3 regions of the Bacillus spongicola genome follow, and region 2 is predicted to be linked to each of the others. Evidence: predicted binding sites of a transcription regulator. Region 2 holds the regulator's gene; each other region holds the start of a gene.
The links. The regulator Rex, encoded in region 2, represses fermentation and respiration genes when NADH is low (regulators of the CRP and FNR family bind a similar motif). The targets are predictions, from matches to a motif close to TTGTGAAATATTTCACAA.

Region 1: the regulator Rex is predicted to act here: its motif matches at 3,643-3,660, upstream of U8D43_RS04745 (TIGR04053 family radical SAM/SPASM domain-containing protein).
Region 3: the regulator Rex is predicted to act here: its motif matches at 3,798-3,815, upstream of ric (iron-sulfur cluster repair di-iron protein).

What each region holds. Positions count from the first base shown of each region.
Region 1 is NZ_JAYKTS010000004.1:207,646-215,795, forward strand. It holds gene fdhF (formate dehydrogenase subunit alpha) at 1-1,395, opposite strand, end outside; gene U8D43_RS04735 (MFS transporter) at 1,392-2,573, opposite strand; gene U8D43_RS04740 (Mrp/NBP35 family ATP-binding protein) at 2,754-3,497, shown strand; gene U8D43_RS04745 (TIGR04053 family radical SAM/SPASM domain-containing protein) at 3,716-4,825, shown strand; gene U8D43_RS04750 (Crp/Fnr family transcriptional regulator) at 5,084-5,779, shown strand; gene ric (iron-sulfur cluster repair di-iron protein) at 6,051-6,752, shown strand; gene U8D43_RS04760 (YolD-like family protein) at 7,892-8,150, opposite strand, start outside.
Region 2 is NZ_JAYKTS010000038.1:1,931-10,080, reverse strand. It holds gene groES (co-chaperone GroES) at 1-22, opposite strand, end outside; gene U8D43_RS18480 (CPBP family intramembrane glutamic endopeptidase) at 288-1,013, shown strand; gene U8D43_RS18475 (YdiK family protein) at 1,176-1,376, shown strand; gene tatC (twin-arginine translocase subunit TatC) at 1,396-2,142, opposite strand; gene tatAY (sec-independent protein translocase protein TatAY) at 2,160-2,330, opposite strand; gene U8D43_RS18460 (redox-sensing transcriptional repressor Rex) at 2,387-3,055, opposite strand; gene U8D43_RS18455 (ABC-F family ATP-binding cassette domain-containing protein) at 3,592-5,517, shown strand; gene tsaD (tRNA (adenosine(37)-N6)-threonylcarbamoyltransferase complex transferase subunit TsaD) at 6,124-7,134, opposite strand; gene rimI (ribosomal protein S18-alanine N-acetyltransferase) at 7,127-7,588, opposite strand; gene tsaB (tRNA (adenosine(37)-N6)-threonylcarbamoyltransferase complex dimerization subunit type 1 TsaB) at 7,569-8,150, opposite strand, start outside.
Region 3 is NZ_JAYKTS010000036.1:2,473-10,622, reverse strand. It holds gene U8D43_RS18200 (ABC transporter substrate-binding protein) at 1-80, opposite strand, end outside; gene U8D43_RS18195 (carbohydrate ABC transporter permease) at 152-979, opposite strand; gene U8D43_RS18190 (carbohydrate ABC transporter permease) at 979-1,920, opposite strand; gene U8D43_RS18185 (amidase domain-containing protein) at 2,371-3,237, opposite strand; gene ric (iron-sulfur cluster repair di-iron protein) at 3,882-4,580, shown strand; gene queG (tRNA epoxyqueuosine(34) reductase QueG) at 5,464-6,594, opposite strand; gene U8D43_RS18170 (B3/B4 domain-containing protein) at 6,709-7,386, shown strand; tRNA gene U8D43_RS18165 (tRNA-Gly) at 7,575-7,648, opposite strand; tRNA gene U8D43_RS18160 (tRNA-Gly) at 7,992-8,065, opposite strand; tRNA gene U8D43_RS18155 (tRNA-Leu) at 8,069-8,150, opposite strand, start outside.

The sequences.
Region 1 (8,150 bases), on a different contig from region 2:
TTCTGCCCAGCTCGTCGCAGGTAGCACGACATCGGCAAATTGCGCGGTTTCTGATAAAAAGAAATCACTAACCACTAGAAAGTCTAACTTTCTAAATCCGTTCCAAATATGTTCAAGATTGGGTGCGGATACAGCCGGGTTGCTACAAATGACATGCATACCACGAATGGCTCCTTTTTGAATTTCATCAAACATTTCATATGCGGATACCCCTGGGGCTGGCATTTCACTTGGATCGATTCCCCACACGCTGGAAATATAGTCAACAGCTGCAGGATCAGTTAATTTCCGATAGCCTGGTAGTAAGTCTGACTTTTGCCCATGCTCTCTTCCTCCTTGACCATTTCCTTGACCCGTGAATGTAGCAACACCTGAAGCGAACTTCCCAATCTGGCCTCGTAGTAATGCCATAGATGTATACAGCGAAACATTATCGACCCCTTTGGATTGTTGTTCCACTCCTCGTGCAAACATGACAACGGACCGAGGCGACATGCCATATATATGAGCAGCTTTAATAATTTTTTCTACTGAAACGCCTGTAATCTCCGATGTATAGGCTGGAGTGAATTTTTCCACATTTTGCTTCAATTCTTCAAAATTATTGCACCTCTTCTCCACATACTCTTGATCTACATATCCTTCTTTTATAATGATATGTAGCATCCCGTTTGCTAACGCAGAATCTGTCCCTGGTTTTAAATCTAGATGAACATCAGCTACTCTGGCGGTTGGTGTTTCACGCGGATCGACAACGATTAATTTCGCCCCTTTATCCTTCGCTTTCCAAAGCCATTGGATACTCGTTGGGTGACATTCCGCAGTATTCGACCCTGCGATAAAAAAACAATCCGTATGTTCTAGTTCTGGCCACGGTAAAGTGGAACCTCTGTCCATTCCTAATGTTTTTAAGAATCCCCCTGCTGCAGAACTCATGCAAAAGCGACCGTTATAATCAATAAATCTTGTGCCAAGCGCGACTCTTGCGTATTTTCCTACTAAATAACATTTTTCATTGGTCATTGAGACTCCACCAAAAACGGACAGTGCATCTTTCCCACTTTCTGCTTGTAGCTTTTTAAAATTCTTTTCAATTAAGTCGAGTGCTTCTTCCCAAGATGACTCTACAAATTCACCATTCTTCTTGATTAGTGGTTTTAATATTCGATCCTCATGATCAATCGTTTGATAGGCTGTAACGCCTTTCGGACACATTTTCCCCTTAGTAACCGGCCAATCATAGCGAGGCTCTACTCCCACAACTTTTCCTGACTTTTCATTCACTCGTATATGCATACCACATTGCATGCCACAATAACAGCAATGAGTAGTGATTAGCTTTTCTCCTGGTTTATGAAGGTTTTTGACACCTTCTTTTGCGATAAATTGACTCATTTTTTGGTTCCTCCCACTTCTTTGTACTTTTCTATCTCTTTTTGAACATGTTCAGGAAATTCATAGTAATCTTCGGTTCTTTTCTTGCTAAAGCCCGATAGATGCATACCATTTATCGTAGAGATTGGTTTCTCTTTTTCATTTACCTTCGATGGTAAATTGAGTTGTTTCATCACCCGAATTCTCCTGCGGCAGGCTGGGCAATAATCAGATAAATAACTTCCATCGGAAAGCTGTAAATCGAACTGCTGCGCAGCCAAAATTTCCTGCACATCTAATATTTGGTCATCCGAACTATACGTAGTTCCACATTGTTTACAAGGCTTTGTATCCACTTGCCATTCTTCTTGATAATCCATCGGCACCGCTGTGGCTAGTGGTCTTATCGGTAAATGATACAGTTTCCCAAATGGGAAGTAGACTAATAGAACAACCACTGTAACTTGATGGATTAGTGTCATATAATGATGCATCCATCCATCTAGCAATACATAGGATACGGTTAATAGGAGTCCGGTTACCGTAACCGCTAATAAGATATATAAAGGAAATAAGTCAAATTCAGCACGTTGGGTGACTTTGACATCTTGGTTTACGATACGCCTCGTTAAGGCCATACTAACACCAACTAGCACCATTGTTGCAGTAATATTTAATCCGTTATAGACCATTTCTGCAAACAATCCGTGAGCGGCCATAGTGATCGTTTCTATTCCCATGACGACAATGACATATGTCTCTGGATCTACTAGCTCAAAGTGCATCCAACCAAAGGTAAGTCCAAACGTAATGGCGAATGAACCGATGCATCCCCAAGCAATTAGGAAATGTTGGACTCCCCGATACATGCCTCTTTTAAAAATAAATTTTTGTAGAAAAATATTTTCAAAGGCTGTTTTTCCAATGGAAATCAAATTTCGTTTTTTTCGACTTCTTTGTGTTAAATTGTGAAGACTTCTTTTAATTACCTGTTTGGTAGCCGGTCGCAATAACCACGAACTCATTCTGATTGTTAATCCAACCGCAAAAATAAGGGAAGCAATGAGATACCCCATTAATGCCATGTCAAAATGTGAAAACTGTTCAGTCCCAATCCAAGTCGTTAGCAAGAGAAACAAGATGATAAAAAAGGCTTTTTTGCTCGTTTTAGAATAGAATGAGCGCTCTAATGGTTTCATAATTCCGAAACACCCCCATGTGACTTTTTATACACCACGACAATTCTATCTTTGGTAGATTTTTAATAAGTTGCTGGTGTATCAACTCCATTCATTGTAATGAAACTCTTCCATCTATAGTGTGAAGTACATCACATCGAATGAGACATCATCGCAAAATTTAATAAAGAGGTGTTATTTATGTTATCAAGTCACGTCATCGCAGTAACCAGTGGAAAAGGCGGAGTAGGTAAATCGACCGTATCAGTAAATCTTGCTATCGCTCTTGCACGACAAGGAAAAAGTGTAGCTCTTATTGACCTAGATATCTACGGATTTAGCATACCTAAAATTATGAATCTCACTAATCGTCCCAAAACTTTTAATGGAAAAATTATTCCGATTGAGTCTCATGGAGTGAAGGTAATGTCGATGGGATTTTTAATAAAGGATAATGAACCAGTTATTTGGAGAGGGCCTATGCTAGGGAAAATGGTCGAACATTTTAGCAAGGATGTTATGTGGGGGAAATTGGACTATTGTATATTAGATATGCCTCCTGGTACCGGGGATATCGCACTAGATATGCACCACTATATTCCTCAAAGTAAAGAGATAATCGTGACAACCCCACATGCAACGGCTGCGTTAGTTGCAGAAAGAGCGGGCACAATGGCCATTAAAGCCAAGCATGAAATTCTTGGCGTAGTAGAAAACATGGCTTACTTTCAACCAATAGATAGTGATAAGAAGTATTATTTATTCGGAAAAGATGGAGGTCGCCTTTTAGCAGATGAATTAGGTACGAACGTATTAGCTCAAATACCAATTGAAGAAGCCTCTCATTCATCGGAGACACCAAGTATTTATGAAGAGAGTTCAGAATTATTCAATCATTATGAAAATTTAGCTATCAAAATTGATACTTTCGTAAATGAACGCTAATCAGATTAGAAGAGAGGCAGAGAGAAATACTCTAGTAAATTGCCCCATTCTTCTTCCTTATTGATCGCAGGCAATGGAAAAAGTTTCTCTTACACTCCCTACTATTTGGGCATAATAGACTCATCCTGTCGTTTTCCAATTAGCTATGTGATGTAGTTCACTTACAACTCTCTCGTATTTTTTTACTATAGACATAATCTAGTCTAGGAGGGTTTAGAATGATTGACCGTGATTTTAACGAAAACCCATTTATTGTGATTTGGGAATTAACGAGAGCCTGCGAATTGCATTGTCTTCATTGTCGTGCAGAGGCACAATATAAGCGTCACCCACTTGAACTTAACTTTGAAGAAGGAAAAAAATTAATCGATTCAATATTCGAAATGGATAATCCACTCCTAGTCTTCACTGGTGGAGACCCTTTAATGAGACCTGATGTCTATGATATCGCCTCCTATGCCATCCAAAAAGGGGTTCGCGTATCGATGACGCCGAGTGCCACTCCTAACGTGACAAAAGAGGCCATTCAAAAAGCGAAAGAAATTGGGCTATCAAGATGGGCCTTTAGCTTAGATGGACCAACAGCTGAAATACATGATCATTTTAGAGGCACTTCCGGTTCATTTGATTTAACTATGAATGCCATTGAATATATTCATGAACTTAAGCTTCCACTACAGATCAACACCGTCATATCACGCTACAACGTGGACGTTTTAGATGAAATGGCAGCCCTCATTGAGAAGCTCGACTGTGTTCTTTGGAGCGTGTTTTTCCTTGTCCCTATCGGACGGGGCAAAGAAACGGATATGATTTCACCTGTTCAACATGAAAAAGTTTTCCGTTGGCTCAACCAATTAAGCCAACGCGTCCCATTTGATATAAAAACAACTGCCGCTCAGCACTATCGACGCGTTGTTCTTCAGGATAAGATGCGCAAAAATATAGACCAAAACAAAAGGATTCAATATGAGGATACGTTACATTCTGGTAAAACCGGTCAGATTGATGGTCTAGGTCGTGCCCCTCGAGGAGTAAATGACGGAAATGGGTTCGTGTTTATTTCTCATATCGGGGACGTCTACCCTAGCGGGCTTCTCCCTATTAAAGTAGGGAATGTAAGGGAAACCGCACTACCGGAAATTTATCGTCATTCACCGATTCTAAAACAATTGCGAAATCCTGACTCCTACAAAGGGAAATGTGGGAAATGTGAGTTTCGCAACGTCTGTGGGGGATCTAGGTCGAGAGCCTATGCCCTAACAGGAGATTATTTAGAAAGTGAACCGGCGTGTGTGTATGTCCCAAAAGCTCTCCGCAAAATCTAAGTGATTTTGTCCCAAAAATTAGGAAAGATGACCCGAAATCGATCTTTTTAGCATATAGATGTTGCTGTGAAAAGCTCCTTTCGTATACATTGTGACTATTTCATCTAATTTTAGATGGAAGACCTCATTTTGTTGTTGATTTCCATCTAAAATAGACGAAATGATGCCTCGAAACAATGTGATATCAAAGTTAGTATACTAACGAAAAGCCACAAACTTTGTGAAAACAGTCTTACTATAAGAAAGGATGGTATTGTAATGAGATGGAATGATATCCAGGCCCATTTTCAAGCAGTACCTTTGTTTAAAGAACTCTCAACCGAAGAACTAATACCCTTTGTCGATATTTCGATCACAAGAACCTTTAACCCAAAATCACTTGTTTTTATGCAAGAAGATGTACTCGACCGGGTTTTCTTTATTCATTCTGGAAAAGTAAAAATTTACCGAAATGATGCGGCGGGCAAAGAACAGATTGTATCCGTTCTCCAAGCCGGTGAAATGTTTCCACATGCGGGTTTTTTTCGAAAAGGAACGTTTCCAGCAAATGCTGAAATCATTGAAACGGCTCAACTAATCGTCATGCCGATTGTCGATTTTGAAAAAGTATTAATCAAAAACCCGGAACTTTGCATTAAAATCTTTAAAGTTCTCGGAGAAAAAATCGTGGATCTTCAAAATCGCTTAGAAGAAAAAATTCTTCATAATACGTATGAACAAATCATTATGCTTTTGATTCGGTTATCAAAATCGAATGGTACGCTATGCAGTGTAAACCTTTATAAAATCACCACAAACTTTACCAATCGTGAGCTCGCTAATATGATTGGAACAACGAGAGAAACCGTGAGTCGAACCTTAAATACTCTACGAAAAAAGAAACTGATCGAACTTGATAAACAAGGATGCTATATAATCAATCTTGAAAAATTACAAAATGAGCTTCTTTATTAATGGCTCTTTTCGCATACTTTGTTGCTGTAGCATACAAAAAAGGATGGAAACACTCTTTTCTTTCCTCATTTCGAGTTAAAAATGATGTGAAAAGATGACCCGAAACCAAGCGATATCAACGTTTATAGACTGGTCAGAGAAGCAACAACCTTTGTAAAAACAGCGTTATTAATCGTCGATTACTAATTTAACTTATTTTTTGATACAAATCACATTCCTTTTGTGACTAGCTTGTTTTACACTCATAAACTAAAAAATCGGAGGTATATCCATGAAGCAAGTATTAACTGATTCCCAAACAGTGGCAGAAATTGTAACGAAATTCCCTAAAGCTAGCGACCTATTTAAAACCTATCGAATTGATTTTTGTTGTGGTGGAAATCGTCCCTTAATTGAAGCAATTCAAGAGAAAAATCTTTCCGTAGGAGAAGTACTTGGAAAATTAAACGAACTTTATCAGCAAATGTTTGCTTTAAGTGAAGCCACGATTGATTGGGAACATTCTAGCTCACGTGAATTAATCGAGTATATTATTCAAAAACATCATGCCTATCTAAACGAGGAATTACCACTTCTTAGTCCTTATATAACAAAAGTACACAGAGTTCACGGAGCAACACATCCTCACTTAGTCACAATTCACAAGCTTTTTTATGAACTAAAGGCTGAGTTAGAACAACATACCAGCAAAGAAGAAACGATCGACTTTCCTTTAATTTTAGAATTTGAAGAAAACCCTACTGAGCAAAACCGTCAAAAGCTACTAGCTGTTGTACAAGAATTGGAACATGAGCATACTACAGCCGGCACTATTCTAAAACAAATGCGTGAGATTACGAATGACTATACACCACCGGCAGGTGCTTGCGGAACATACCGGCTCGCTTATCAACGTCTCGAAGCGCTGGAATCCGATTTATTTCAGCATATTCATCTTGAGAACAACATTTTATTCCCACGTTCTGTTTCCTAAGACTGAATTTCCCCTTAAATGGTTTCATTTAGATAGTAACAGTCAAAAAATTGTGATTTTAAGGACATAAGTAAAAAGACAAACGAGTCGTCAATTGGCGGCTCGTTTGTCTTCCAGAAGGCTCTTTGTATGAAAACTCAATTGGTAGGAAGCATAACTAAACTAAGCCCTCAATATTCACATTTTTTGGGGCCAGTGATCTTGTACTAATCCTACAATTTTATAGTACTTACGCTGTCTGTTGTCCTGTTAATTCGAAATTATATCCTTTCTTTTTTAGGTATTGAATCATTTTTCATTCATCATGGCATCCATTTTGTATGAAAACTCAATTGGTAGGAAGCATAACTAAACTAAGCCCTCAATATTCACATTTTTTGGGGCCAGTGATCTTGTACTAATCCTACAATTTTATAGTACTTACGCTGTCTGTTGTCCTGTTAATTCGAAATTATATCCTTTCTTTTTTAGGTATTGAATCATTTTTCATTCATCATGGCATCCATTTTAAGCTTCACCTCGCAATTTATTGACAATACATGTGACAGGATACGTAGTAAAAAAATTTTGTATACGTGATAAAAAACACAATAGGCGGTTCTTCTAAACTGTCACAACCAGTTTTTCGTACAGGGTATCCTCTCTTAGAGATAGATCCACCAAAGAGTCTTCGGACTGGTCGTATTGTTAGTAAACAGTATGGTCAGCTAATTAATGGGATAGACGATTATTCTGTGTCTTTAGGCTGGATTTTCATGATAGGCGGTGGCGGCGTGAAGCGAGCGCTGCCATCGAGTTTTTCGTATACATTGTGGCTCTTTCATCTCATTTTTGACTAAACCCTCCATTTCACTGTTGATTTCCATCAAAAACAGGCGAAATGATGCCCGAAACAAAATTATATCCAAAATGATAAACTGATACGATAAAGCAACAAACTTTGCGACACAGCCATTTATCAAAAACTATTTGTAAGTATCAGCATTACAATATGCAAAGTCTCTTTTTGTATAGTTTGTACCTAATAGCTACTAAAAATGGATCGTTTCAGACATTTTTCTGAAAATTATATATGAAATAATACAAAAGATAACGCAAACCCTATTATTTCTATGATTTACAACCTTGATAGTACATTTCTAATCACTCAAACGAAGATCGATGATGCGCTTGAGCGCAACTTCATGCTTAGCCTCGAAACGATCGATCACCTGAAACGTTTCACTGTAGGCATCCCAGGAGTGAAGCGTGCCCACCAGTAATTCATAGCGCTTGTTAGTGTAGTGGGTAATGGTGACACACTTCCCGTATTCCATCGCTTCCGCAGCAACGATGTTTAAATCCTCTAGCTGCTGTTCATCTATTTCTTTTTCCTTTTCGAAGCTATCTTCCTTTGAC
Region 2 (8,150 bases):
GATCACCTAGTGGTTTTAACAAGTGAAACAACCTCCTCAATAAATATGTAGTCATGATAATTAGCACTCACCTCTTTAGAGTGCTAACACAATTAATATAATAAAGAATTCACTTTTCTTTTGCAAGCATCAAGCCTTATTTTTTTCTAAAAAGGTTCGACAAAAATCACTCCATGTTTTGTCATTTTTCGCAAACCCACTTCTTCCAGCTTTACCATTTGAACAGTCATCATTTTATTAGTAGAATGGATAAATGATTATGATCAACTTTCTAAAGGAGAACTTACATGAATAAACGATATGGCTATATCCTAATCATCTACATAGTCATGCAACTTTCTACCTCTATCGCCGTTCCGCTTATTTATAAGCTCGGACTGAATTCCTTTGGTGTAGAAGATAAAGAAAAGATGCTCTATTTAGCTGCGGGGTACTGGCTATTTATTAGCTTTACACTCACCCTTATCATTGTACTTTTTTTATTACGAAAAAGCGAAAGATATGAGGACTTTGGCCAACAGCATTCAATTCCACTCTCCATTTCTTGGGGTGTGGGCGGAATATTTCTCGCCTTTTTAGCACAGGCCCTCGCTATTACTGTTGAATCTTTTCTCGGAATCGAACCTGGATCGGAAAATACAGCGACAGCGATGAAAATCATCTCACTTGTGCCAATTGCGTTAATTGCTTCCTCGGTCGCCGGACCAATTTTAGAAGAAATTGTTTTTCGACAAATCCTATTTGGGGCACTCTATAAGCGAATGCCATTTCTGGCCGCTGGTTTCTTAAGTTCCCTTCTATTTGGACTGGCTCATCGCGAATTATCCCATATTCTGTTATATACGACGATGGGCTTTACGTTTGCTTTTCTGTATGTGCATACGAAAAGAATTATTGTTCCCATCATCGCTCACGTTGGCATGAATACACTCGTTGCGCTCATTCAATTTTATCCTGCAATTATGAAAAAAGTAAGCGCACAAGTCGCACTATTTATTCACTGGATAGGGTAATCACGCTCTTTTTAAACATATATATTGAAGATTTTTTTCTTTTCGTCTATTTTTGAACAAAATCAATACCAGAATAGAGAACTCCTTCGAAAATGAACTTCAATAGCTACAATAATGTACACGAATAGGGCAAGGACTCTATAGGATTAGGAGGACGTTTTTATGAGAAAATCACCTTTGTTTACTGGTATCATTTACACCTTACTCGGAATTCTATTTACGTATTTTTCAATCCAAAATGTTGTGACTCATGGCTGGGGATTTTTCACTTATCTTCTCATTTTCCTAGCAACATTGGATTTAGGTTCAGGACTTCGGATGATTAACATCCACATTAAATTAAAAACGATGCAAAAAAAATAGACCCAATGGGTCTATTTTTTTATTCTTCCATTTCTCTTTTCTGTTCTGCAAGCAAAGCTTTTTTATAACCAATTTTACATATACCTAAACTGATTTCATATAAAACAAAAAGTGGTAGAGTAACGAGTAAATGAGACATAATATCTGGTGGTGTGATCATTGCGGCAATCACAAATAGACCAAAGTAAGCATACACCCTCATTTTCGACATCAACATTGGTGTAATAATCCCTAACCTTGTTAAAAACAACATAATGACAGGGAGCTGAAACAGAAATCCGAACGGAATGGTAATTTGAAAAAGAAATTGAAAATACTCATTGATGCCAATTTCCTGTTCAATTTCTAGATTCACAGACAAATTCAACATAAAGTCGACTACAAATGGAAATAAAATAAAATACGAAAAAGCTAATCCACCAAGAAACAAGATCACCGTTACCGGAATGTAACTCAACGTGACACGTCGTTCTTTTTCATATAATCCCGGGGACACAAAGGACCATAATTGAAAAAGAATTAACGGGAGCGCCATTAATAATGACAAGAATATTATTACTTGGATGTAAATCTTTAATGGATCCGTTAACCGAAACGCATTCATCGTTATTTCTTTCGCTTCATCCGCATTCTGCAAGTAAACAATCAACGGTTCGGCGAGAAAAAAGCTTGCGATAATCGCAAACAAGAAGAAAACGACCACAATGAGAAGCCGTTTTCTTAATTCATCTATATGTTCATAAACAGTCATATCATTTCGACTCATCGTCAATCACCTAACATTTACTTAGCATCATTTTTGTCTTTGTCTTCGTCATCCGCTAAGCCTTTTGTGGCATTTTTGAATTCGCGCAACGTACTTCCCATTGCTTTCCCTAGTTCTGGTAACTTTTTGGGACCGAAAATTAATAGTGCAACTACTGCTATTGCTACAAGACTACCTGGACCTGGCATTACGCTACACCTCCTCAGTACTATATTACATCATTTTACCCCTAAATCCTAATTTCTTAAAGCCCTTCTTGTGACGTTTCCGTGTCCTTAGTAGAATAGTTCTTCAAGAAATAAACTAGCGACTGCAATTCAACCGCTAAATCAATATGATGGATTCGAATAGACGAAGGAACATTTAACCGTGCCGGCGTGAAATTCAAAATCCCTTTCACATTCGCACTCACTAAGCGATCCGTTATCGTTTGAGCAACAGGAGCGGGTACGGTCAAAATAACCACCTCTATGTTGCTTTCCTTGATTTTCTCTTCTAAATCGTCTAAAGCATAAATCGGTACGTCACCTATACTCATGCCCACTTTATCAGGATTCACTTCAAAGGCCATCTCAATTTTCGTGTTATTATTTTTCAAAAAATTATAGTGAAGAAAAGCTGTGCCTAAGTTTCCTACTCCAATTAATCCAACCTTGGTGACTTCATCCTGGTTTAGTGTTTTACTAAAAAAGCTTAGCAAATAGTTCACATTATAACCATAGCCTTTTTTCCCAAGTGCACCAAAATAAGAAAAGTCTCTTCTAATCGTAGCCGAATCTACTTTTACGGCCTCACTTAATTCTTTCGAGGACACTCTTTGTTTACCTGAAGAATGTAAGTTTTGAATAAACCGATAATATAGAGGCAAGCGTTTTGCGGTAGCTTGCGGTATTTTCATTGTGTCTTGATTCATTTCTAATCCCTCTCTATTTTTGAGCCAATCATCTCTCGATTTTTCTATTTAATAGAGCTTTCGGCTCATTTTGTATTGAATCCTATTTTCGGAAACGCTTCCATTAATCTCGAACTAGCTGTTTAGATTCCTCTTGGTCGGAAATATATCACTTTTCTTTGCAGATGAATCAATTTTAATTAAAGGCATGCCTGATGTAGACATTCTCCTCTTCATTCATTATCATACACTATTTCGTCAAGATTGTCTGTTACCTTTTTCACAAGTCCTGCTATTGCTCAACTTGTTTTAAGTGCGATACACTGTTTGTATAAGACTCTTTTCTTATATATTGTGACTCTTTCGTTTATTTTTCGATGGAATCCTCGATTTTGCTGTTGAAACCTATCAAAAATAGTCGATAAGATGAAGTAAAACCTTCCGCATTTTATAGTACAGTTCGCTAGTAAAGCTGATTGGTTTCTTACTGGAAACTAAATTACTCGGACACTTGAAGAGTTACTGACCAGTTTAAACGAGATGAATGAGGTGAATATATGATTTTATTACAAGTCAATAATGTAACAAAGTACTTCGGGGCAGAAATGATTTTATCAAATATTAAACTAGAACTGAAATCTAAAGATCGAATTGCACTTGTAGGTAGAAATGGTGCTGGAAAGTCAACTTTACTAAAAATCATCTCCAATCAACTTTCCTTTGATTCAGGAGAAATAATAAAACCAAAACATGTGACCATGGGCTATTTAGCTCAGCATACAGGACTGGAATCCAGTCTATCGATTTGGGACGAGATGCTATCTGTATTTGAGCATGTTTTACAACATGAAGCGGATTTACGCAAATTAGAGCTTGAGATGGCTTCACCAGATATTTATGAAAACACAGAGGCTTATGAACGGACACTATCCGAATATGATCGCTTAACGGTGAAATTTAAGGATTTAGGCGGCTATCAGTATGAATCGGATATTCGCTCTATTCTCCACGGATTGAATTTTGCTAACTTTGATTATTCTACCAAAATCTCCACATTAAGTGGCGGACAAAAAACGAGACTAGCTTTGGCTAAACTTCTCTTAACAAAACCTGATTTACTCATCCTAGATGAGCCCACTAACCATTTAGATATTGAAACACTCTCTTGGCTAGAGCAATATTTACAGGGCTATTCAGGTTCCATCTTGATTGTCTCTCATGATCGCTATTTTTTAGATAAAGTCGTCAATCATGTTTATGAAGTATCACGGAGAAACACAAAGAAATATCACGGCAATTATAGTGATTATTTACAAAAGAAAGCCGACGACTATGAACGCGAGAGTAAGCAATTTGAAAGACAGCAAGCTGAAGTAGCTCGTTTGCAAGATTTCATTCAAAAAAACATTGCCCGAGCTTCCACTACAAAAATGGCACAAAGCAGGCGAAAAAAACTCGAGCGAATGGACCTCATGTCTCAACCGCTTGGTGATGAAAAATCTGCCCATTTTTCTTTTGAAATTGAACGGCAAAGTGGGAATGATGTTTTAAAAGTTCAAGATTTAACAATAGGTTATCACCAAGAACCAATTTCTTCAAATATTAAATTTCAGGCTTCAAGAGGAGATAGTATTGCCTTAGTTGGTCCAAACGGAGTCGGGAAGTCTACCTTAATCAAGACACTAGTGGGAAAACTTCCATCCCTTTCTGGCAACTACCACTTTGGAGCGAACGTCAAGATTGGCTATTATGATCAAGAACAAGCCGAGCTAACTTCCAATAAAACCGTGATTCATGAACTGTGGGATGATTACTCGATGAAGACGGAAAAGGAAATCCGAACTGTTCTGGGCAATTTCTTATTTTCAGGAGATGATGTACTCAAGTCTGTTTCAACTCTAAGTGGTGGCGAAAAAGCCCGATTAGCTCTTGCTAAGATGATGTTAGAAAAATCAAATGTACTTATTCTAGATGAGCCAACAAATCATCTTGATCTTGATAGCAAAGAAGTTCTTGAAAATGCATTAATTCATTACCCAGGTACGATCTTATTCGTTTCCCATGATCGCTACTTCATCAATCGTATCGCAACAAAAGTTCTTGAATTATCCACAACAGAAGCCAAAGAATATCTTGGTGACTATGATTATTACGTCCATAAAAAGGAAGAAATGATCGAGCTTGCTTTATTGGAAGAAAAAGAACGTGGTGCATCCATCGTTACGCCTCAGATTGACACAAAGGAAAACCACCGAATGGATAAAGAGGCAAAGAAACTAGAACGTCAACGAATACGAAGAATTGAAGAAATCGAAGAATATATAGAAAAGCTTGAAAATGAGATTGAAGAAAAAGAAGCCATGCTATTTGATTCTGACATCTATCAGAACGCTGAAAAAGTGAAGCAGTTAAATGATGATGTTCTTGCAGCTCAAAAAACATATAATGACCTTTTAGAAGAATGGGAACAACTCCAAACATAGCCTTTCCCCTGCCCACGCAGGGGATGTTTTTTTAAAATAATATTCACATTTTTATCCACAACCAAAACCTTTATACTAATATAATCACAGGACTTTTCCACATTATCCACATTTTTTTATTGTTTTATCCACAAAATCATCCAAAAAGTAAGCGGTTTTATTATATGTTGCTCACAAGATATACAAAGTTATTAACAACTTATCCACAGTCTGTGTACAAAACAGACGTTCTACTTCCTCTTCTTCCTCAAAAATTGGTTATCCACAAAGTAAAGCATTGACCTTGACCTATCGGTGATAAGCGTATAATCAGAACTGATCATCGGCGTTTGCCTCGTTTTTGCGCTTAGCTTATGATCACTGTAATGAAGACTCATTCTTTACACAGCCTCTACATTTCACCTCACAGCATTATTTAACCTCTCTCCTTCACATCAACATACACACAAGTTTCCTGTTCCTTTGACAAGAGTCACTAGCGAGAAAAAGAAGCGAAGACCCCATTATACATAGGTTCTTCGCTTCTTTAATTTTCTGTATATTAATAAAAATCTTCAGTCCATAGAGAAGTAATTATTTTTTCAATGCTCTCAAATAAAATGTGCTTTATAACTCTAATCCAGGGTTTCCATTCATCGCTAGATTACCTCTTTTTCCTTGCTGATACATAACAGTCCCTACAGCCCCAATCATTGCGGCATTATCTGTACACAATGAAAGAGGAGGAATGACAAGTTCTACTTCTGGCAATTCGTTAAAGGTTTCTTCTAAGCGACTTCTTAACCCCTTATTTGCAGCTACTCCACCAGCAAGAAGAAGTTGCTGAACTCCATATTCCTTTGTTGCCCGAACTGCTTTAGTGACCAATACATCAATCACACTTTCTTGAAAACTAGCCGATAAATCTTCTGGAGAGATTTTCTCTCCTTTTTGAGCAGCATTATGAAGGGTATTGATGACAGCTGATTTTAGTCCACTAAAACTAAAATCATATGAACCCTCTTCTAACCAAGCTCGAGGCAGCTTAATCGAAGGAGTACCTAATTGGGCTAATCGATCAATATGTGGACCTCCTGGATAAGGAAGTTTAAGCGTTCTTGCCACTTTATCATAAGCTTCTCCTGCTGCGTCATCCCTTGTTTCCCCAATAACGTCAAATGAACCATGTTCCTTCATATATACCAGTTCTGTATGACCTCCAGAAACTACAAGCGAAAGAAGTGGGAATTCCATCTCTTTCACAAGACGATTAGCATAAATATGACCAGAAATGTGATGGACACCAATGATTGGAATATTATGCGCAAAAGCAATCGCTTTCGCTGCGTTTACTCCTATTAATAGTGCACCCACGAGCCCAGGTCCTTCTGTTACCGCTATTGCATCAATATCACTAAATGTCATATTGGCTTCCTTTAGCGTTTCCTCAAGTACAAGCGTGATCTCTTCAACATGATGTCTCGAAGCAATTTCAGGAACAACTCCACCAAAACGTTTATGACTCTCAATTTGAGAAGCTACTACGTTGGCGATGATCTCTGTTCCATTTTTTATTATGGCAGCGGCCGTTTCGTCACAGCTTGTTTCAATTCCTAATACAATTACATCTTTACTCATCTAATTTCACCCACATTACTAAAGCATCCTCTTGATTATCACTATAATAATTTTTTCGGATGCCGCCATTTTCAAATCCTAATTTCCTATAAAGTCCTTGAGCTGGCGTATTGCTCAATCGTACCTCTAATGTCATCGAAGTCGCACCATGTGAAATAGCATACTCCATCACAAATGTTAATAAAGCTTCTCCTAACTTCCATCCTCGACATTCAGGAAGAATCGCGATATTGGTGATATGCACTTCATCTACTACGAACCACATCCCACAATACCCAATAATTTTTTCATCGTTTTCCAGCACAAAATACTTAGCAAATTTATTATGTAGCAACTCGCTGTAAAAAGCCTCTTCTTTCCAAGGTACAGAAAAAGAAGCTAGTTCAACATCCATGACTCTCGGGACATCTTCAATTTCCATTAATCGAAATAAACTATTTTTTATTGATATCATGAATAAACCCTCGTTGGTTGGTTTGTGCCTCTAACCACTTCACTTCAGCTTCTGCTAATCGAATATAATTAGGTACAAGAGAATGAGTGTCTTCTTCTTGTTTATTCATCCCTAATATCCCTAATTCAGATGGTCTAGGATTTTGCTCTGTTAGCTCATTAAATACCGCTTGGTCCCCTAAAATAGATTGAATGGATTTTTTATGCAAGCTGACGTCATTCCCAACAAACAACACAGGCTGGTTCTTTTCTTTTAATTCCATTAGCCAATCAACAGCCAATACATTACAGTCCAAAGCCACTTCAGCTTGTTGCCCGCTATGATACGAATATAAGCCCGTGTATATTTGCCCTCTTCTCGCATCAACTAACGGACATATATACCCATTAAAATAACGCCCAACAGACGACATTACGGCTAAACTGGAAACACCCACAATTGGTATCTTCAACGACCAAGCAAGCGTCTTAGCAATCGTCACTCCAATGCGAACACCCGTATAGGAACCTGGGCCCTTCGCCACGACAATCTTTTCTAGCTCTTTTGGTGTCCAATCACACTC
Region 3 (8,150 bases), on a different contig from region 2:
GTTTTTTCTTTCGAAGAACAACCTGCGATAATTCCAAACACTAAAAGTAATGACATAGATAATAAAAGTAAGCGTTTCATAAATAAATGACCCCCTGTTTAATTATTTTATATAAATTTCTGTTTCTTAAAAAGACACAGAAACGTTATATCTACTTAATTGATCCTGATGCAATTCCTTTGATGATGTGTTTTTGTAAAAATAAGAAGAAAACAATAATTGGAGCAATTCCCATAACCAACGCCGCAAGTCCCATGTCCCATTGCTTCGTGTACTGAGCGAAGAACGAGCTTGCTGCTAACGGTATTGTTCGCAATTCCGCATCTTGTAAGACTAGAAGCGGTAACAGATAATCATTCCAAATCCATAGGGTATTTAAAATAATGACGGTAACCGTAATCGGCTTTAAGAGTGGAAACACAATTCTCCAAAACACACCGAATTGGCTACATCCATCAATCATGGCTGATTCTTCAATCTCAACAGGAACTGTTTTTACAAATCCATGATATAAGAATAATGAAAGCGGAACTCCGAATCCGAAATACATGATAATCAATCCGGGAATGCTATTCGTTAAATGAAGTGTTCCTCCCAGTTTCATTAACGGAATCATAACTGTTTGGAATGGAATCACCATCGCTGATACAAAAACAACAAATAGGATTTTACTAAATTTACCAGGTGTTCGAACCATTTTCCAAGCTGCCATTGAGCTAATAATGACTAATCCTAGAATACTAAATACCGTAATAATTAGAGAATTCATGAAAGCACGTGGGAAATTAATAATCTCCCAAACTTTAGCATAATTCGAAAATCTAAACTCTTCCGGCCATGCTGCGGCATCGATTAAGATAGCTGCAAATGGCTTCACTGAATTGACAAACACGAAGTAAAAAGGAACCAGGAATATAAGCGCTACTACGATTGCAATAATTTCTAGAACAAACGTCCTTTTCGTATACCGATTGTCCACTATGCTTCAACCTCCCTTTTCTTCGTAATCATTACTTGAACCGTAGTAAAGATTGCAACTACCACAAAGAATAATATTGATTTTGCTGTTCCTAATCCATAACGATTATTCTGGAAGGCTTCTTGATAAATATTAATCGCAACTGATTGAGTTGAATAAAATGGTCCTCCTCCTGTTAACGAAATGTTTAAGTCGAAAATCTTAAACGCCATCGAAATCGTTAAGAAGAAACAAATTGTAAAAGCAGGTAGAATTAACGGAATGATGATTTTAGTTAATAACGTCCAAGGCGTGGCACCATCCATTTTCGCCGCTTCTAAGAGCGAATTATCGACCCCTTGCAGTGCTGCAATATAAATGACCATCATATATCCACTGATTTGCCAAGCAAAGACGATTACAATTCCCCAAAACGCAGTAACTTCATCCCCTAACCACGGTAACTTAAAAAATGCGATATCCGTCATGTTTCCAATCGACGCAAACCCTTTTACAAAAATAAACTGCCAAATGAATCCTAGTAAAAGTCCACCAATTACATTCGGAATAAAAAATACTGTTCGTAAAATATTCTTCGTTTTTAATGCAGCATTTAACAATAACGCAAAACTAAAACCGATTATATTGCTAATAATCACCGCTGCAAACATAAATCTCAGCGTAAACCAAAATGACTCATAAAATCTTTGATCGTTCGAAAATATCTTTTTATAATTCTCAAAACCTACCCATTCAACAGCAGAACTAACTCCATTCCAAGATGTGAATGAATAGTAAATTCCCATTAAAAACGGAAGAATCTGAATAACTAAGAAGAATAGCAGAGCCGGTCCCACAAATGCAGCGTACGTTAAAAATTTCTTATATTTTACTTTTCTTTTCTGAACTGCTTTTAATTGTGCACTCGTTTTCACAGATTCCATTTGAATCTTTGTTTCCATCCGCTTCACCGCCTATTAATTTAATCACTTTCTCTCATTATAATGGAAGCGTTTTCAATAATAGGGGAACTATATTGACGAGGAAGGGGGAATATTTTGACTATCTTACTATTTGCTCCCACCCTTTGAAAAAACCACTTACAAAGTATCTACAAATTATTCTGCTGAGACACTTCATTTTCTATAAATCTCTTACCTTCCTACTACAAGTGATGTCTTGTCGTTTGTTTGCTAACATTCCTTTAGGCTCTTTTCGCATACTTTGTTTATCTAGCATATAAAAACAGATGGAAACACACTTTTCTTTCCTCATTTCGAGTTAAAAACAATGTGAAAAAAATGCTCGATTTCATTCTTCATCACGAAATAAGAACTAATTCGAAAAGCCACAATCTATGCGAAAACAGCCTAAATAAAAAAGCCACTGTCTCCAGCAGCCCTAAATACTCCTTAAGCATCATCCACTATCGAAAAGAACTTATACTTAATATTCGGCGTATAGGCCGTCGAATCCTCATAATTCCAATACCGCATCCGGCTGTTATGCGTATGAGCATTGACCAGCGGAAAACCATATGCGTCCTTCGCGGTCACAATCGTATTATGGTTATAACGGCCATCTCCCTCAAAGTCATAACAAATCACGTCTCCAAGCTTGAGCTCTTCCGCTCCTCTAACTTCGGTCCCTCGCAAACCAACTTTAGATGAAGGAAGATACCAGCGAAGTGAATTCGCCACACTCCAACTATAACTCCAATTATTTCCACTCATCCACCACCCCTTACTTCGATTACTCTGACCTCGCATCGGAGCGCCTCCTGCATGAAGACATTGAGAGATAAAATTCGTGCAATCTACCTCAAACTTTTTATAAGCGGAGTTATAGCTATTCCACCATCTCTCTGCATATTTTACCGCTTTTAAACGATCATAACGGTAGCTCAGCCGTTCGTCATGATTTTCTTCGACCATCAATCTGGGTTCTGAACTCTTATCCCCTTCCTCCATGAGTCCTTCATCCTTCATTAGTTCCCCATTTTCGAAAACACTATAACGTCTTTCCACTTCTTCTTCTAAATATAGTAGCTTCTTCTGTTTAATTAAATATTGAAAATGGAGATGATAATTAATAATCTCTTCCTGATTTCTTTTAACGATCTGATCAATGTTTCCACTCACATTCACCTTTACGATCTCAGCTTCTCGTTGCTGAAGCACTTTTTGTTTTCTTTTCAAGCGTTCTTCCTGAAAGTCTCCATTCGATTTGACGGTTTCAGTGATTCGTTTTTCAATTTCCTTCAGAATTATTTCTCTCATACGCATCCCTCCTCTGTATACTTTATGAATGAACGCAAGAGAAAAAAACAAAAGACTTCGTTTCCATAAATCATTCCCTCATCTTTTGTGGAGATGTATACCTATCCCGAACCCCATTTCTCAAAATAACTTAATGGTATATAATCAAGCTTTCTATGAGCTTTCACTTTCAATTACTTCTCAGAAAAACCTATTTGCAGCGCAATAATAGCAAGGGTAGTTCCTTGAATCGCATTCACTTTTTTTGATAAAAATTCGGATTTTGTAAGAAACCCACCGATTTTTTCTGAAAAAAGCTTACAATTGTGAATATGGCTGAGGCTTGTCCTGAAAATATGAAGCCTAATGGAAACATCTGCAATGACACATTTCCGGCAGATTGATTTACAAATTTCGGCACTAGCGCTAAAAAAACAAAGAAACTTTTGGATTGAGTAAATTTATTAATAGACCTCTTTTAGATAAGGCTCTTTTCTATTCTTACTACATATTCTTTTGTTTGAGCCTAAATCCTATTTCTCTTGATGAAAAAATATCCTATCCAAAAACTACATACATATTTGTGATTCAAATCACAAATATGTATGTAGTTTCTTGTTATTCTTCTAATTAGAAAGATAACATTTTTATATGGAGGGAATAGTATGATGCAAACATTTACCGAACAATCCATCATAAGTGAAATAGTAACAAAGATTCCTAGAGCAAGTGACCTTTTTAAATCTTATCAAATAAATTTCTGTTGTGATGGAAATCGACCACTCATAGAAGCGATCAATGAAAAAGGTTTGCCCTCTGATGAAGTATTATCGCAATTAAATAAACTATATGAGAAAACACAGATAGAAGAATCATATACCGATTGGGCAAAGGCGTCATCTGAAAAATTAATAAATCATATTATCTCCAAACATCATCGCTACTTAAAGGAAGAACTCCCTTTGCTTAGTCCATATATAACTAAAGTATCTCGTGTTCATGGTCCGTCTCAGCCACATCTCATTAGAATTCACAGCCTTTTTTTTGAATTGAAAAAAGAACTTGAAAAACATATACTCAAGGAAGAAACGATTGATTTCCCCGCTATTCTTGCCTATGAAAACAATCATTCGAAAGAATATCGAGAGTCTTATATTAATACAGTAACTGAATTAGAAATCGAACATTCTCAAGCAATATCTATTTTAAAAGAACTACGTAAACTTACAAATGATTTTACTCCTCCTGAAGGTGCATGCGGAACGTATCGACTAGTCTACCAACGTCTCTACGACCTAGAATCTGACTTAACTCAACACATACACTTAGAAAATACTTTTTTATTTAACCGAGTGAATCCGTAAATAACTCATACTTTTAAAAAACTGCCTCCTTTTTAAGTAAGTAGTTTCGTATTTAGAAGGCAAATTAGCAACAGAATTATCTAATCGATTAACTAACACACTAATAAAAATTACATTTGGTAAAGAAAAACGCTTGGATAGTATATTATCCAAGCGTTCTGTTATATTTTCTTATTAAACTAAAGCACCCGTTGTTTAATAAAGACTCTTTCGTATACATTGTGGCTATTTCATCATACTTTTGATTAAATCTTTCATTTCACTGTTGAATTCCATCAAAAATAGACGAAATGATGCCCAAAACTAAGCTAAATCATAGATGATAGACTGATACGAAAAGCAACAAACTTTGCGAAAACAGCCTTTGTATAAAACTCATTTGATTTTCCTAAATCAGAAACTGAAAAAAAAAATGATTAACGTCTTTTAACTCCTCATAAAAACAATTCCTTGTTGAACCACCCTACTTAACTACTTTAAGTACATTTCCTCACAATCTCTAAATTTTTTTACATATAGTCACAAATGTCTTGTTGGTTTATCAAAATCAACATTGCGAAAAACACCATGATTAACGTATTTCTTAGCTCGTTGACGATAGCTATTGTCACTATGTTTTCTGGGGTGCGATTTCCTATAATAAATTATATGTGAAAAACCGATCATCGTTGATATAACGGGGAACAAGAACAGCCCAAATCATATGCGATTTGGGCTATTAATTAGTATTTTTTTTATGTCTTGTACTTGAATACCTAATCCGTTACTTTTTAAGGGGCAATTTTTTATTATGGCTTTTTTAAAGAAATATTAACCATTAACATAATAGGTTTCAATTGAACAAAAAATTTAATAGTGAAATATTCCTAGAATAAAGCAGATATTACTCAACGAATGATAGCCCTTTTTCTATTTCTTTAATTACTTCAGGTTCCTTTTCTTTAGATAACGCAAGATGCAATGCTTTAGATGCATCATTTCCACCAATTCTCCCGATAGCCCAAGCTGCTGTTCCTCGAATGACTGGACGAACGTCTTGAGTCATAACGGAGATTAAATCCTCCACAGCTGTTTCATCCTTAAAATGAGCCAAAGCAATAATTGCATTCCTCTGTATGGGCTTCTTCCCTCTCCATGATCCTGAGACAGAGCCAAACTTTTCTTTAAACTCTTTATTAGAAATGGTAAGAAGAGGCTTTAATAACGGTTTAGCTAGTTCAGGATCCGGCTGCATTTCTTCATGAAGATGAAAATCTTTCCCTTTATTTTCAGGACAGACCGTTTGGCAAGTATCACAGCCATACAATCGGTTGCCAATTTTTGTTCGATATTCATCTGGAAGAAAGCCCTTCGTTTGTGTTAAAAAGGCAATACAGCGTTGTGAATCGAGTTGCCCACCTTCTATTAGTGCACCCGTTGGACAAACGTCTACACATTTATTACACGTACCACACCCATCCTCAATCGGTTGATCTGGTTCAAACGGAAGATTTGTAATCATTTCGCCCAAGTATACATATGAACCGAACTCTGGAGTAATAATTGAACAATTTTTCCCGCTCCAACCAATTCCAGCTCTTTCCGCAACTGCCCGATCGACAAGTTCTCCTGTGTCTACCATCGAACGCATATGGGCATGAGGGACCATAGAAGCGATATACCTTTCTAATTTTGTTAATCGATTTCTTAAAACGTCATGGTAATCATCCCCCCATGAAGCTCGACAAAAAATACCACGCCGTTCCCCCTGTTTACTTTTGGGAGCATTTTTCAGCTTTGATGGGTAAGCTAAGGCAATGCTAATTATTGATTTGGGCTGCTCAAAGATCAGCGAGGGATCTACCCTTTTTTCAATATTTTTTTCTTCAAAACCAGATTGATACCCTAGCTCTTGCTGACGGACCAACCGATTTTTCATTTCAGTAAAAGTATCTGTAGTAGTAAATCCTATTTTATCGATCCCTATCGTTTGACTATAGTCAATGATGTCTTGTTTTAACTGTTGATAATTCATGAAAAAGCCTACTTTCTCTAATGGTACAATAAGTTTGCTATTCCTTGCACATTATTTTAGTTTTCACTAGTCTCTATGATAAACTATTACCAATAGAAATGGCAGGTGGAAACATTGGAAATTACTTTAGATCAGACTCTATGCGAAAAGAATAAACTAAAGTTTGGCATTATAGAATATCACAACATTACTGCTGGAGAGTCTCCCCAGATGCTGAAAGGTCGCTTACAGCTATTTCAAGAATCTATTTTCTTTGAGGCTGATACAACTCCTTTATCAGAAAGACCAGGGATAAAAGAATGGAGAAAAATTTTCAAGTCTTATGGTAAAAATCCAAGCCGATATCGTCCCGCTTCAGAAGCCTTGATTAAACGAATATATAGTCAAAATTATTTACCTTCAGTGCAATCGGCTATTGACTTGAATAACTTTTTTTCACTACAATATGAAACCCCCATTGGCCTTTATGATTTAAGTCAGTTAACGGACCAGGTGGAAATCACAATAGGTGAAGAAGCCGACTCGTACGAAGGGTTAAATGGCAGAGTCAATTCATTGGTGGACCTATTGATCAGTCGAGATCAGAAGGGGGCCTTTGGAAGCCCATTTGTGGATTCTAAAAGAACTGCGGTCACTACCAACACAAAGCATGCACTACAAATTGTCTACCTTCCTTCATCAATTCATGTAGAACAGGCAGAGAGACTGACTCAATCACTTGAATCCATGTTTGTTAATATCCACGGTGGGGAATCATCATCTACTGTATTATCATGTGAAAGATGCGAATAAAAACGCATCTTTTTCTATTTTTTCATCGAGGAACTTTAAATGCAAAAACATAATCACCAGTGTCGGTAATTGTCACTACCATTAAATCATAGTCGCTTTTTATCTATTTGACCAAATTCTTTTTCCTGAAAATCAAAAAAACGTCTATCTTCTGCATGGTGCGAGAAGATAGACGTTATTAATATGTATGGAGCGGGTGAAGGGAATCGAACCCTCATCATCAGCTTGGAAGGCTGAGGTTTTACCACTAAACTACACCCGCTAGTAGAAATATTGATATAAGAATATCATTTATGATTGATTTTGACAAGTATAAAAAAGTAGTTTGGGAAATTCAATTTTATAAAAATCAAAAATAAAACGAGAACGCCCCCATAAATGGTAACTGGCAATTGACTGCAAGCACAAAAAGGACTTATATTAGCTCAATTTGCCTCATCCCAGGGCTGACTTGTGACCTCGAACCGCTGACGTCTGAAGCTAAGTAACACACCATTTGAAAATTCATTCTTACTTTCGAACAAAGCTAGCTCTACATGTACATCCATTCGGATAATTATGAAAAAAACATCACTCATTTGAACAATGTTTTAAGAAAGTATGTATGGAGCGGGTGATGAGAATCGAACTCACATCATCAGCTTGGAAGGCTGAGGTTTTACCACTAAACTACACCCGCAAATGGTACCGGTGGCCGGGGTCGAACCGGCACTCCAGAGGAACACGATTTTGAGTCGTGCGCGTCTGCCAATTCCGCCACACCG